3 regions of the Shewanella sp. JNE2 genome follow, and region 3 is predicted to be linked to each of the others. Evidence: predicted binding sites of a transcription regulator. Region 3 holds the regulator's gene; each other region holds the start of a gene.
What was found. Region 3 encodes sigma-54, which starts transcription at its own class of promoters, with help from an activator protein. Its sites were predicted from a motif close to GTTGGCACGNNNNTNGNNT; they were not measured.

Region 1 (4,290 bases), 1.7 Mb from region 3:
AATCATGCCACCGCTGGATAATTTCCCCGGCGAAGATGAATTAGCCGATGCCATTCGCGGTAACAAGATTATCGAGTCCATCATAGATAAAAACCGCGCCCAATATATGTGGTTGCATCGCCGCTTTAAGACTCGTCCTGATCCCACTGATAAATCTGTATATCAGTAACCTAACACACTTTTTAACACAAAAATGCCAGCAATTAAGCTGGCATTTTTTATAGGCCCTAGAATGCTAGGTTTCTGGCGGTAAGCGAATCCCAATATTCGTCACTTTGCCTTCATGCAATCCTGCAACAACCCAGTGTAAAGATTGCCATTGGAAATGATCCCCTATAACCGGATGTGCACCAAGCTCAGATGCCACAAGATCAGCCACTGTCATCTCACTCGCCTCCTCATCTAAGTCCAAACCATAGATAGGGGCCAGATCAGCTAACTTGACATCAGTCTCAATAAAGAAATCACCGAAGAAACGTGGAACTTCCTTAGTTTCAGGTGCTTGGCTAAAAAGATGACTTAATGCATCTAAACTTCGCTCCTGACCGAGAACACAGAGTATATCTCCCGCCTCTAAGCAAGTACTACCAGAGGGATGCAATAGTTTGTCTCCCCTAAAAACAGCCGCAATACGCGTACCATCAGGCATCGATAACCGTTTTAAGGGCTCACCAACACACCATTTATTTTCGCTCAAACAGTAAACAAAGACCTCCCATTCACTACTCGGATAAATTTCAACACCCGAGCGTGAAATGGGGAGCGGCTTTGGGGGCAGTTCCACCTTTGCCAAGCGCGCTGCCGTAGTTAACGAAGCTCCTTGGATCAGCAGCGAGACTAGCACGACGAAGAAAGCTAAGTTGAAATATAACTGAGCCCCTGGCAGGCCCGCCATCATAGGAAATACTGCTAAGATGATCGGTACAGCGCCGCGTAACCCCACCCAAGAAATAAACCAACGATCCCGGCTACTAAAGCTTTTAAAGGGCAATAAGCTCAGCCACACAGCCAGAGGACGGGCGAATAAGATCATCCCAAATGCCAAGGCAAAACCAGGCAGCAAAATATCAAATAAATCAGAAGGGGTAAGTAGCAAGCCTAAGACAAGGAACATACCGATTTGGCTGACCCAAGTCATACCATCGAGTACGTTTAAAATAGAATGACGACCACGAGTGGGTTTATTACCGAGGAATAATCCGACTAAGTAAATGGATAAAATGCCACTTCCACCCAACTTGTTAGATACAGCATAAATAATCAGTCCGCCACTTAAGACTAAAATTGAGTAAAGCCCCTCTGCAAGCTTACTTAAATTAACCAGTTTCCATAGCAGCCAACCACCGCCTAAACCTAAACAAATTCCCAAACCAAACTGTTTAATAAAGCTTACCAGCATAAAACTAACCGAAAGCTCAGTATCAACATTAGCCAAAATAGCAATTAATGTGACGGTTAAAAATACCGCCATAGGATCGTTACTACCGGACTCAATTTCCAAGGTTGCCCCAACCCGCTCATTAAGACTTCGTCCTTTAAGTAAGGAAAATACCGCAGCCGCATCAGTCGAGCCCACAATAGCCCCAACCAGTAACCCCTGCAGCCAATGCAAATCAAACAACCATGCGGCCATCAAGCCAGTAATACTGGTGGTAATCGCAACGCCAAAAGTCGCCAAGGATAATGCAGGCCATAGCGCCACCCTAAAACTGGCTACGCGCGTGCGCATACCGCCGTCGAGCAAAATAATCGCTAAGGCTAAGTTACTGACTAAATAAGCTGTGGAGTAATCATCAAATTGGATACCACCAAGACCATCTTCACCAGCCAAAATACCTACAGCAAGGAAAATCAATAAAATTGGAATGCCTAAACGGGAAGACATTGGACTAAGCAAAACACTCACTGCTGCAAGCAAGGCACCGATCAGAAAAAAACTATTGATGGAATCTGCATCCACACATGCCTCCTTAAATACAGGTTGTTTAGTTAAACGATAGACAAATCACCGAGGTTAAAAATGACTCAACTTACGATTTTTATGATTTTATATTAGCACAAAAATAGCGAATTATTGGAGCGTTAAATATTAAATTTCAATCATCTACAGACAAATAGCTTCAACAGTAACTTTGTATTAGCTTTGATGTAAAAACCAGTAAAAAATTCTAATTTCACGATAACACCAACAACCCAATAAATTGCAATTAAAATAGCTAAATATCAATACATTAAGAAAATAACCATTCAATTAAAACCTACCTAATTGACGTTAAAACCAAGCAATAACGCAATAGAAACCCCGATATACTATGAAAATTAGCACAAACAATAAAAATACCAATAAAAATAGTAAGTTCTAGGATAAGAAGCCTAAATACGATTGTTTTAAAGACACAACTCAATAAATAGTGTCATAAAAACAATAATTGTCATTATGACACTTTAAAAACGTATCAAAAAGACACTCATTCAATAAATATTCATTTAATTTCAATAGGATAAATATTGGCACATTTCCAGCTATAGATAACACAAAGGTATCAAAATGACGTTGTATTAAGGGGATTTATGAGCAAACAAAAACTCACAGTAATTGCACTATTATTAGTGTTAATTGCTTCATTTACGGTACTGCTTAGTATTGGCAGTGAAATTTATCGAGAAAAACCACCCATACCAACAGCCTTTACCGATGCCAGTGGACACACAGTGTTTAGTGGACAAGATATAGAACAAGGCCAATTAGTATGGCGATCTATGGGAGGTCATCAACTGGGTTCCATTTGGGGACATGGTTCTTATGTTGCCCCTGATTGGACTGCCGACTGGTTACACAAAGAAGCGGAGGCTTGGCTCAACATACGCGCAATGGAACAATATCAACAACCCTTTGAACAACTGACTAATCCTGCAAAGGCTGGTTTAGAACAAGCACTAAGGGATGATTTGCGTCGTAATACTGTAGAACAACATGCTGATGGCACGAGTATTATCAGATTATCTACAACACGAGTTGAAGCCATTAATAAGGTCAGCCAGCACTACCTCTCATTGTTTGGTAGCGATCCTGAGCTAAAAAACTTACGCGAGCAATATGCAATGAAAGAAGGCACTGTGCCCGATCTTGCCCGCCGTGAGCAACTCAATGCTTTTCTCTTCTGGGGGGCGTGGGCCGCAATCACTGAACGTCCAGATGCTTCATATACTTATACAAATAACTGGCCCTTCGATCCGCAGCTAGGCAATACCCCAACCTCGGATAATATTGTTTGGTCAATCCTCAGTATTGTCACTTTAATCGCAGGAATTGGTGGCTTAATCTGGCATCACGCCAGTGGTAAACACGAAAGCCTACCTAAACCTGCCGAGCAAGATCCACTATTCTTGGCTAAACCAACCGCCTCACAAAAAGCGGTTGGTAAATACTTTATTACCGCTATTGGCCTCTTTCTACTACAAATTTTACTCGGTGGTATTACCGCCCACTATGCGGTGGAAGGCCAAGAATTCTACGGTTTCCCCCTTGCAGAAATCCTCCCCTATTCAGTCACTCGTACTTGGCATACTCAATTAGCAGTATTCTGGATTGCCACTGCTTGGCTAGGCACAGGATTATATATTGCCCCAGCATTATCAGGTCATGAGCCAAAATTTCAACGCCTTGGTGTTAACGTGCTATGGGTCGCCTTAGTCATAATTGTAGTTGGTTCAATGGCTGGTGAGTGGATGGGAGTACAGCAGTACTTTGATCTTGATATGAATTTCCTTTTCGGCCATCAAGGTTATGAATACATAGATTTAGGCCGCGTATGGCAAATACTGTTGTTAATTGGACTATTAATTTGGTTAGCCCTAGTCACTGCGGCAATGAAACCTGCGCTCAAAGTCCAAAGTGAAATGCGACCCGTTATATGGGTACTTTACGCCTCCTGCGTCGCTATTGGATTATTCTATGGCGCAGGTCTTTTTATGGGGAAACACTCTAACCTCGCGATTGCCGAATATTGGCGTTGGTGGGTGGTGCATTTGTGGGTTGAAGGCTTCTTTGAGACCTTCGCCACCGCCGTTATCGCCCTGATGTTAGTGCGTCTTGGTTTAATACGTGGTCGCAGCGCCAACAGCGCCGTACTTTTTACCACTGTGATCTTTTTAACTGGCGGGCTCATTGGCACCTTACACCACCTCTATTTTACCGGAACACCCACATCCGTTATTGCTTGGGGTGCGATTTTCTCCGCATTAGAAGTCGTCCCATTAGCCATTATTGGTTTTGAAGCGATGGAAACG
Region 2 (4,290 bases), 2.2 Mb from region 3:
GTTCCCTTCTTTATCAACGGGAAAGGTTTGCAAGTAGTTACCAGATGAGTCAACCATATAGTTACTCGCATCAACTTTAAATGCACCAGCCCGAGTATAGGAAAAATCTAATGTGCCAAGCTCTGAAGATGTGACAAAAAAACCACCACCTTTAATCGCCAAATCCAGAGAGTTATTCGTTAACTGTAAACTTCCTTGATGGAATTGCTGAGCCACTTGACTCGTTGCAACACCGCCACCAACGGCCGTTTTAGAATTAGAGAAAATTGAATTAGCGTACACATCCGCAAATTCGGCACGTGACTCTTTAAAACCAATAGTATTTGCGTTAGCAATGTTGTTCGCAGTCGTATTTAAATCTTTCTGCGCCGCCGAAATGCCACTCAATGCAATGTTAAACGACATAATTCACCTCTACATTTGACTCAATTCAATTGTGGACGAGTAGCGTCCATTTTAGATACTGGCAATATTAAGTTTCGGACACTGACAACACATCAGAAAGTTTAAAGGCCATACCACCACGTAGGTTTAAAATTGCACCAGTACTTGCGGTACCTAAAGAAACGCTACTGACATGTGCATAGGTGGATACAGCTAACTGTTGGGATTTACCGTCAACTAACCCACTGGCTTTAATCGAATAGTTACCTGTGACAACAGGCTGACCATTCTTATCTAATCCATCCCAATTGACGTCGATATTACCGCCTTTACTACCATCAACATTAAATGTGGTAATCACTTGTCCTTTTTCATCCTCAACCCGCACATTGATCACTGGAATTTTTTCCGTTGTACTAATCACCCCTTTCATCGAAGGATTTTCACTAGAAACGTATCCAGTATCAGTGGGAAGTAGCACTTTTCGTCCGACAAGCCCCGATGCTTGTAACGCTTGGCTCGATGTCATTACGCTATTTAGATTAACAATTTCTTTATTAAGCTTAGAGATGCCATCTACCGTAGAGAAAGAAGCCATTTGAGCAATCATCTGGTCATTATCCACAGGCTTAAATGGATCTTGCATGGATAATTGTTGACTTAATAACGAGAAAAAATCTTCTTGTGTCAACTGCTGACTTTTCGCTTCAGGCACGATTGACTCTGTTGGTAAACGAAGACTATCCAAAAAAGGATTTCCCGTTGTCGAGTTCGTTGTTACAGCACCTGATTGACTCTTAGTTTGAGTCGTTTGCGTTGACGCTTGATTAACTTGATTAATGAGGCTCACAGCTTACCTCCTAAATAACCCATGTTATTTACCCATCCCAAGTGTTTGTTGCAGCATTGATTTTGCGGCTTCAGCGACTTGAACATTCATTTGATATGAGCGAGAGGCAGAAATCATATCTGCCATTTCTTCCATGACATTTACATTCGGTTTATAAATAAAGCCATCGGCATCCGCCATAGGATGATCTGGTGAATACTCTTTGAGTAAGGGTTTATCACTTTCTACTATCCCCCTTACCGTTACCCCTTGAGAGGTTTGCTGTTGGCTCTGTGCTTTAGCCATTTCAGCTTCAAAAATAGGATGACGAGAACGGTAAGTTTTATCGATACTGCTTGAAACTGAGTCAGCATTTGCAATATTACTGGCCGTAGTGTTAAGCCTTACCGATTGTGCTGACATTCCAGAGCCAGCGACATCAAAAATGCTAAATAAACTCATGATTAATCACCTCTTAGTGCTTTTTTCATGCCACTAAACTTACTATCCAAAAACCCCAGTGACATTTGATATTCGAGGGCATTTTGCATAAAGGCAGATTGTTCCTGTTGAATATCAACAGTATTACCATCACCAGTATCAGGTTGATTTGGAACACGAAATTTAACATATTGGCCCGTTAATTCCGCTAAACCAAAGTGCCGTTCATGATCTGTGATATCGAGATGATTACGCTGTTGCTGTTGGCTACGAGCGGCTTGCATCGCAGCAGAGAAATCGACATCACGGGCTTTATAATGTGGCGTATCGGCATTTGCGATATTACTTGAAATCACTTCAGCCCGTTCAGCACGTATGCCTAAAGTGTATTGATGCACACCCAATGCATTATCGAAATTGATCGCCATAAAATTGCCTCCATAGTGTCACTCGCAGGAATAAAGCAATTCATGTGCCAAAAAGAAGATAATAGTGGTAAACAGTGGTGGCAGGTAAAAATAGCGGCAAAAAATTACCGACATAAGTCGGTAATTTTCAATTAAATAAGCTAGTTAAGTCTTTTTCTGATAATAAATCCCAGGATTACAACGCACCATATCAAACTCATCGGTTAAGCCTGCAATCGATTCTGAAGCCCCTAAAAACAAAATCCCTTTTGGATTAAGAGCGGCAGCAAATTGCCGCAAAATTTTGGCTTTTGCCTCTGGCGCAAAGTAAATTAGCACGTTACGGCAAAAAATAATGTCAAATTTACCTAGCAAAGTATAACTTTCAAGCAGGTTATGAGCTCTAAAGTTAACGAGTCGCTTAACATTATCCTTCAGCTTCATATTGCCAGAAGGTAATGCATCAAAAAACTGACGCTTACGCTCATCCGATAAGCCCCTTGCTAAAGCTAAGCTGTCATATTCAGCATTTTTACAACGCTCTAGCATTGAGGGAGATAAATCTGTTGCTTGAATTGTTGCACCGCCAGCAAGGGCACCCGGTTTTTTCTGCTGATATTCCAAAATGGTCATCGCCAATGAGTAAGGCTCTTGCCCAGATGAGCAAGCTGCAGACCAAATTTTCAATGGACGACCTAAGCGGCTGTACTCTGGAAGTAAAACATTATTTAGCAATTCAAATGGGTAACGATCACGAAACCATAACGTTTCATTTGTCGTCATTGCATCGATAACCTCAGCCCTCAGAGCTCGCTCTGTCGGTTTCATCGAGTGCTTAACCACATCAGATAATGATGGCAGATTATATTTCCCCATCAAAGGGGCAAGACGGCTACGTACTAGATATTGCTTATTTTCACCCAGTACGATGCCGCTATGTTGCTCTAGGAACAACCTAAATTGATTATACTCAGCTTCAGCAAGTGACTTATTTGGCACATTCACGTCCTAGATCCTATCGCTAGCGAGCACCAAAAACAGTGCAAAACTAAAATGTTATAAGGGGCTGATTATAGCGCAAAGCTCAACTCGGCACTAACCCCCAACGCTATCATTTATAAACTTAAATGCTTGTTCACTGCTGCTGCTAATTCATCTGGGTTAAACTTTGCAATAAAATCATTAGCCCCTACTTTTTGCACCATAGCTTGGTTAAACACCCCACTGAGTGATGTATGCAACACAACTTTAATATGTTTAAGCTTTGGATCATCGCGGATTTCAGCCGTTAAGGTATAACCATCCATTTCAGGCATTTCAATGTCAGAGATAATTAATGGAATTTCATCTGCAACATTATCCATTTCACTGGCAATAGCCTTTAACTTATCGAGGGCCTCACGACCATCTTTCGCCGTATCTATCTGCAAATTTAAGGACTCTAAGGAGCGAATGATTTGCTTACGTGCGACAGCGGAATCATCGATAACCATAATATGGTAATGCTGCGTACGGTCGATGGTTAGTTGCTCATTGAGTTCTTCACTAATCGCCGTTTTTACCGGTGAGATTTCATCTAAGATTTTTTCTACATCTAAAATCTCAACCAATTCCCCCTCAATTTCAGTCACCGCTGTAAGATAAGAATAACGACCGGCACCTTGAGGAGGAGGCATTATAGCCTCCCAGTTCATGTTAATAATTCGCTCAACAGAACTGACTAAAAAGCCCTGCACACTTCGGTTATATTCAGAAATAATAATGAAGCAATTTTCAGTACTCGTTAAGGGACGACCACCAGTCGCCGCACTGAGGTCAATAACTGAAATTGTTGTACCTCGAATATGTGCAACCCCCTTCACATTGGCGTTAAGTTTAGGCAAAGTCGTCAGCGGCGGACACTGCAGTACCTCTTTCACCTTAAACACGTTTATCCCGAATCGCTGACGACCATTTAACTTAAATAGCAAAAGCTCTAAACGGTTTTGGCCAACGAGCTGAGTTCGTTTGTTGACTGAATCAAGAATACTCGACATAACTCTGCCTTGTTGTTCTGTTTATGTACGACCCTAAGACTCGTATGAGTATAGGCATATAAATTGCTTACGTCTTACTATCGATAAACATAGTTGAAACTGAGTCAATCTTCTGACATGGATATTTCTGTTGATTTTGGTTATCAGCTTCTCACTTGATAAAAGTATAGGTGCATTCTGGCATTACAAGCTA
Region 3 (4,290 bases):
TGAGGCTTGTTTATCGCCTTGTATTAACGTTATTGTTGCATCAAACTCAGAGGCTAACACCACCAATTTTGTGGCGGCGCGGGCGTGTAAACCGAGCTTATTACAGATGGTAATCTGACGTTCAAGCTTTGGCATGATCTAGCTCTCGATGGCGTACATTGACCTTATGTTTACCATTACTAAATCGCTTCGCTAATTGTTCTGCCACATAAACCGATCTGTGCTGTCCACCTGTGCAACCAATCGCAATGGTTAAATAACTGCGATTATTACGCTCAAGGTGTGGTAACCAGGTTTCTAGTAAGTTTTCTATCTGCCAAATGAACTTGTTTACCAGGGGCTGGCGATTCAAAAACTCAGCCACAGGTTCATCTAGGCCTGTCAGTGGACGCAATGCTAACTCCCAATGGGGGTTAGGTAAAAAGCGCACATCGAACATAAAGTCGGCTTCTGTAGGCATGCCATTTTTAAAGCCAAAGGACTCAAAGTAGATGACTAATTCTTTATCAACGCTACCAAGAAGAATTTGTCTGACTTGATCGCTTAAATCATAGATATTTAAATTTGAAGTATCTATGTAGTGATCTACCAGTTTGGACATAGGTTCGAGCAGTTTGCCTTCAAGTTTAATGGCTTCTTGTAGGGATACTCGACTTTTAGATAACGGGTGCAGGCGGCGCGTTTCACTGTAGCGTTTAAGTAACACTTTATCGCTTGAATTGAGGAAGAAGCTGGTAATCTCCGTCCCTGCTGGCAGGTTAGAAAGCTGCTGAACCAGCACTTTATCTTGCTCTGGCATATTACGAACATCGACACTAATGGCGACAAGATCGTTACTGCCTTTGAGTTGCTCAAGCAAACTGCCTATTAGTGGCAAGGGAAGGTTATCGACACAGTAATAGCCGAGATCTTCAAGCACCCTAAGTGCGACAGATTTGCCTGAGCCAGAGCGGCCTGACACTATGACCAGTTTCATCCAGTGATTACCTGATAGAGTTCCGTTTCATCATGCGTCTTACGCAGTTGTTTTAATATTTGTTTATCACTTAGCTTTTCTGCCATGCACGACAACGTGCTTAGGTGCTGTTGGCATTGATCCGCCGGCACAAGCAGTGCAAACAAAATATCAACAGGTTGCTTATCGATAGCGTCAAAAGCTATCGGTTCCTCACATTTTACGAGTATTGCAATGGGTTGTGTAATATCGGTTAATCGACCATGTGGAATGGCGATACCGTTACCTATACCTGTGCTCCCCATCTTTTCGCGCGCCACAAGGCTTTCGAAGATCTCTTGAGATGAGAGGGTGGGGTACTGGGCAGCGGCTAAGTCACTGATGAGTTCCAGTACCTTTTTTTTACTGCCCGGAGTGGCGCAGGTAGTGCACTCCGGCCTCAGTATGGTACAAAGTTCCATTATTAGTGTTTTGTTAACTTCTCTTTGTGTTTAATAACCTGACGATCAAGTTTATCGATCAGGACGTCTATGGCAGCATACATGTCAGTATGCTCTGAAGTTGCAAAAACTTCACCACCGGTGAGGTTGATTCGCGCTTCGGCAATCTGTTGCATTTTCTCAACATTGAGCACAACGTGCACATTATGGATCTGTTCGAAATGGCGTTCAAGTTTTGAAAATTTTTCCTCTACATATGCCCGTAACGATTCAGTAATCTCGATATGGTGTCCAATGAGCTTTATTTGCATAGAAACGTCCTCCGATATCCATAGTAGGCTATAAACTTTTACGCTGATTGGAAGGGGGAATAAGCATTGCTTCTCGATACTTCGCAATGGTTCTGCGCGCAACATTTATTCCCTGTTCTGCCAGAAGTTGTGCCATCTTGCTGTCGCTTAATGGTTTTTTCTGGTTTTCCGCGGCAACCAGTTTTTTAATAAAGGCTCTGATTGCTGTGGATGAGCACTCACCGCCATCGTCAGTCCCGACATGGCTTGAGAAGAAGTATTTTAGTTCAAAAAGTCCCTTAGGGGTATGTATGTATTTTTGAGTTGTGACCCGTGAGATGGTGGACTCATGCATTTCAACCGCTTCGGCTATATCGTTAAGTACCATAGGTTTCATAGCTTCTTCACCGTACTCAAAGAAGCCTTGTTGGTATTGAACGATACAATTGGCCACTTTGAGTAAGGTGTCGTTACGACTTTCTAAGCTCTTGATAAACCATTTGGCTTCCTGCAGATGGCCACGAATAAATTGGCTGTCTGCTTGGCTTTTTGTGCTGCGAGCCATGGCGGCATATTGCTGGTTTACATTGATTTTGGGCATGCAATCTGGGTTGAGTTCTACCACCCAACGGCCATTTTTCTTCGATACCGACACATCTGGGATCACATATTCTTCATCCATCGGTGTGATCAACAAACCTGGGCGAGGGTTCAGCGTTTGTATCAGTGCGATACCATCCCGAAGTTCATCTTCTTTCAGTTTGGTTTTACGCATTAACAGCCTAAAATCGCGAGCAGCGATCAGATCTAAATGATCTTTGATCAACATGCGGGCATTTTCGAGATGTGGTGTGTCCGGCGAAAAATGGGATAGCTGGATCAGTAAACATTCGCTGAGATCTCTTGCTGCAACACCAACAGGATCAAAGTGTTGGATACGTTTAAGTACAGCTTCGACTTCGTCTAACTCAATCTCATGATTTCCCATCGCTTCGAGAATATCTTCAGTACTTTGGGTGAGATAGCCCTGATCATCAATGGCATCAATAATGGCAGTGGCAATGGCAAGATCGGTTTCAGAGAAGGGGGTGAGGTTTTTTTGCCATTCTAAATGTTCATGCAGGCCCTCGCTGGTTTCCCCCTGAAAGGGCATATCGTCTTCTCTACTGCCACCCGAACCTGAGTTGGGTGAGGCGGTAAATACTTCATCCCAAGTGGTATCCATGGGCAGTTCATCTGGCATAGATTCTTTGGTCAAGGATTCTGCGGTATCAACAGTGGAGCTATCTTGTTCGGGGGGCAGTGGGCTTGATTCGCTGAAATCGGTGTCTGATAAATTCTGGTTGCGTTCTGTAGGTGCGTCAAATTGCTCATCTTCCAGCTCAAGAAGAGGATTAGAGTCTAAGGCTTGCTGGATCTCTTGTTGTAATTCCAATGACGAGAGCTGCAACAGACGAATCGCCTGTTGTAACTGTGGCGTCATGGTTAACTGTTGGCCCAGTTTGAGCTGGAGTGACGCTTTCATGTTACCGCTGATCCCTACGTTATTATTTTTGAATGAGGCCGCTTGTTATCAGTGAGTGGAGTCTAGTCGCGATAATTTTAGGCTATAGACTCCGCTGGAGTAACTATAGCCTGAATTGTTCACCTAAGTACACAGCCCTAACTTGCTGATTGTCTAAGATCTCTGCAGGAGTTCCCTCGGCAATCAGGTTTCCATGACTTACTATGTAGGCATGTTCACATACGTCTAATGTTTCTCGGACATTGTGGTCTGTGATAAGTACGCCTAAGCCACGACTCTTAAGTTGTTCGATAATTTTTTTGATATCGATGACGGAAATCGGATCAACGCCCGCAAAAGGCTCGTCGAGTAGAATAAACTTTGGATTGGCCGCGAGGGCGCGGGCAATTTCAACTCGGCGACGTTCACCCCCCGAAAGGGACATACCTTGGCTATCGCGAATATGGGTAATATGGAACTCTTCGAGTAGGTGTTCCAGTTCTTCTTCGCGTTCTTCGTCTTTTAGCTCTTTACGGGTTTGTAATACCGCCATGATATTGTCGTGAACGGTCAGCTTACGGAAGATACTGGCTTCTTGTGGTAAGTAACCAATTCCTTTGCGGGCGCGAAGATGCATAGGGTCTGCAGTTAAATCATCATTGTCGATAAAAATATGGCCTTTATCGCTTTTTACTAACCCAACCACCATGTAAAAGGTCGTGGTTTTACCTGCACCATTTGGGCCGAGTAAGCCAACAATTTGGCCGGTTTTGACTGTCAGACTGACGTCTTTAACAACTTGGCGGTTTTTGTAGCTCTTCGCGAGATTTTGTGCTCTTAGGGTGATTTGGGTCATTGAGAATCCTGCTCTTTCACAGGTTTATCTGCGGGTGTTTGGGTTTTGAGATCATCCTGATAGTTTTCAGGTTGGATGATAGTGATCACGCGATCATCACCACTCCCTGTGCTTTCTGCGATCAGTTTTTGTTGAATGATGTTGTAACGAATGAGGTTACCTGTCACTTGACTGCCCGCTTGATCGAGGGAGGCCGAACCTGTCAGTGTTAATGTTCTTGTCGCCATTTCATAGCGAATTTCTTT

Region 1: a site for sigma-54 is predicted at 2,508-2,526, ahead of MZ182_RS16405 (nitric-oxide reductase large subunit). Genes of this name have one in related genera too.
Region 2: a site for sigma-54 is predicted at 2,116-2,134, ahead of flgB (flagellar basal body rod protein FlgB). Genes of this name have one in related genera too.

What each region holds. Positions count from the first base shown of each region.
Region 1 is NZ_CP096169.1:3,660,415-3,664,704, forward strand. Features, by position in the region: gene MZ182_RS16395 (LpxL/LpxP family Kdo(2)-lipid IV(A) lauroyl/palmitoleoyl acyltransferase) at 1-169, shown strand, start outside; gene MZ182_RS16400 (potassium/proton antiporter) at 236-1,960, opposite strand; gene MZ182_RS16405 (nitric-oxide reductase large subunit) at 2,572-4,290, shown strand, end outside.
Region 2 is NZ_CP096169.1:3,065,145-3,069,434, forward strand. Features, by position in the region: gene flgE (flagellar hook protein FlgE) at 1-405, opposite strand, end outside; gene flgD (flagellar hook assembly protein FlgD) at 473-1,234, opposite strand; gene flgC (flagellar basal body rod protein FlgC) at 1,259-1,675, opposite strand; gene flgB (flagellar basal body rod protein FlgB) at 1,678-2,082, opposite strand; gene MZ182_RS13700 (CheR family methyltransferase) at 2,227-3,066, opposite strand; gene MZ182_RS13705 (chemotaxis protein CheV) at 3,177-4,097, opposite strand.
Region 3 is NZ_CP096169.1:724,265-728,554, forward strand. Features, by position in the region: gene MZ182_RS03255 (HPr family phosphocarrier protein) at 1-135, opposite strand, end outside; gene rapZ (RNase adapter RapZ) at 122-976, opposite strand; gene ptsN (PTS IIA-like nitrogen regulatory protein PtsN) at 973-1,416, opposite strand; gene hpf (ribosome hibernation promoting factor) at 1,419-1,706, opposite strand; gene MZ182_RS03275 (RNA polymerase factor sigma-54) at 1,735-3,210, opposite strand; gene lptB (LPS export ABC transporter ATP-binding protein) at 3,314-4,045, opposite strand; gene lptA (lipopolysaccharide transport periplasmic protein LptA) at 4,042-4,290, opposite strand, start outside.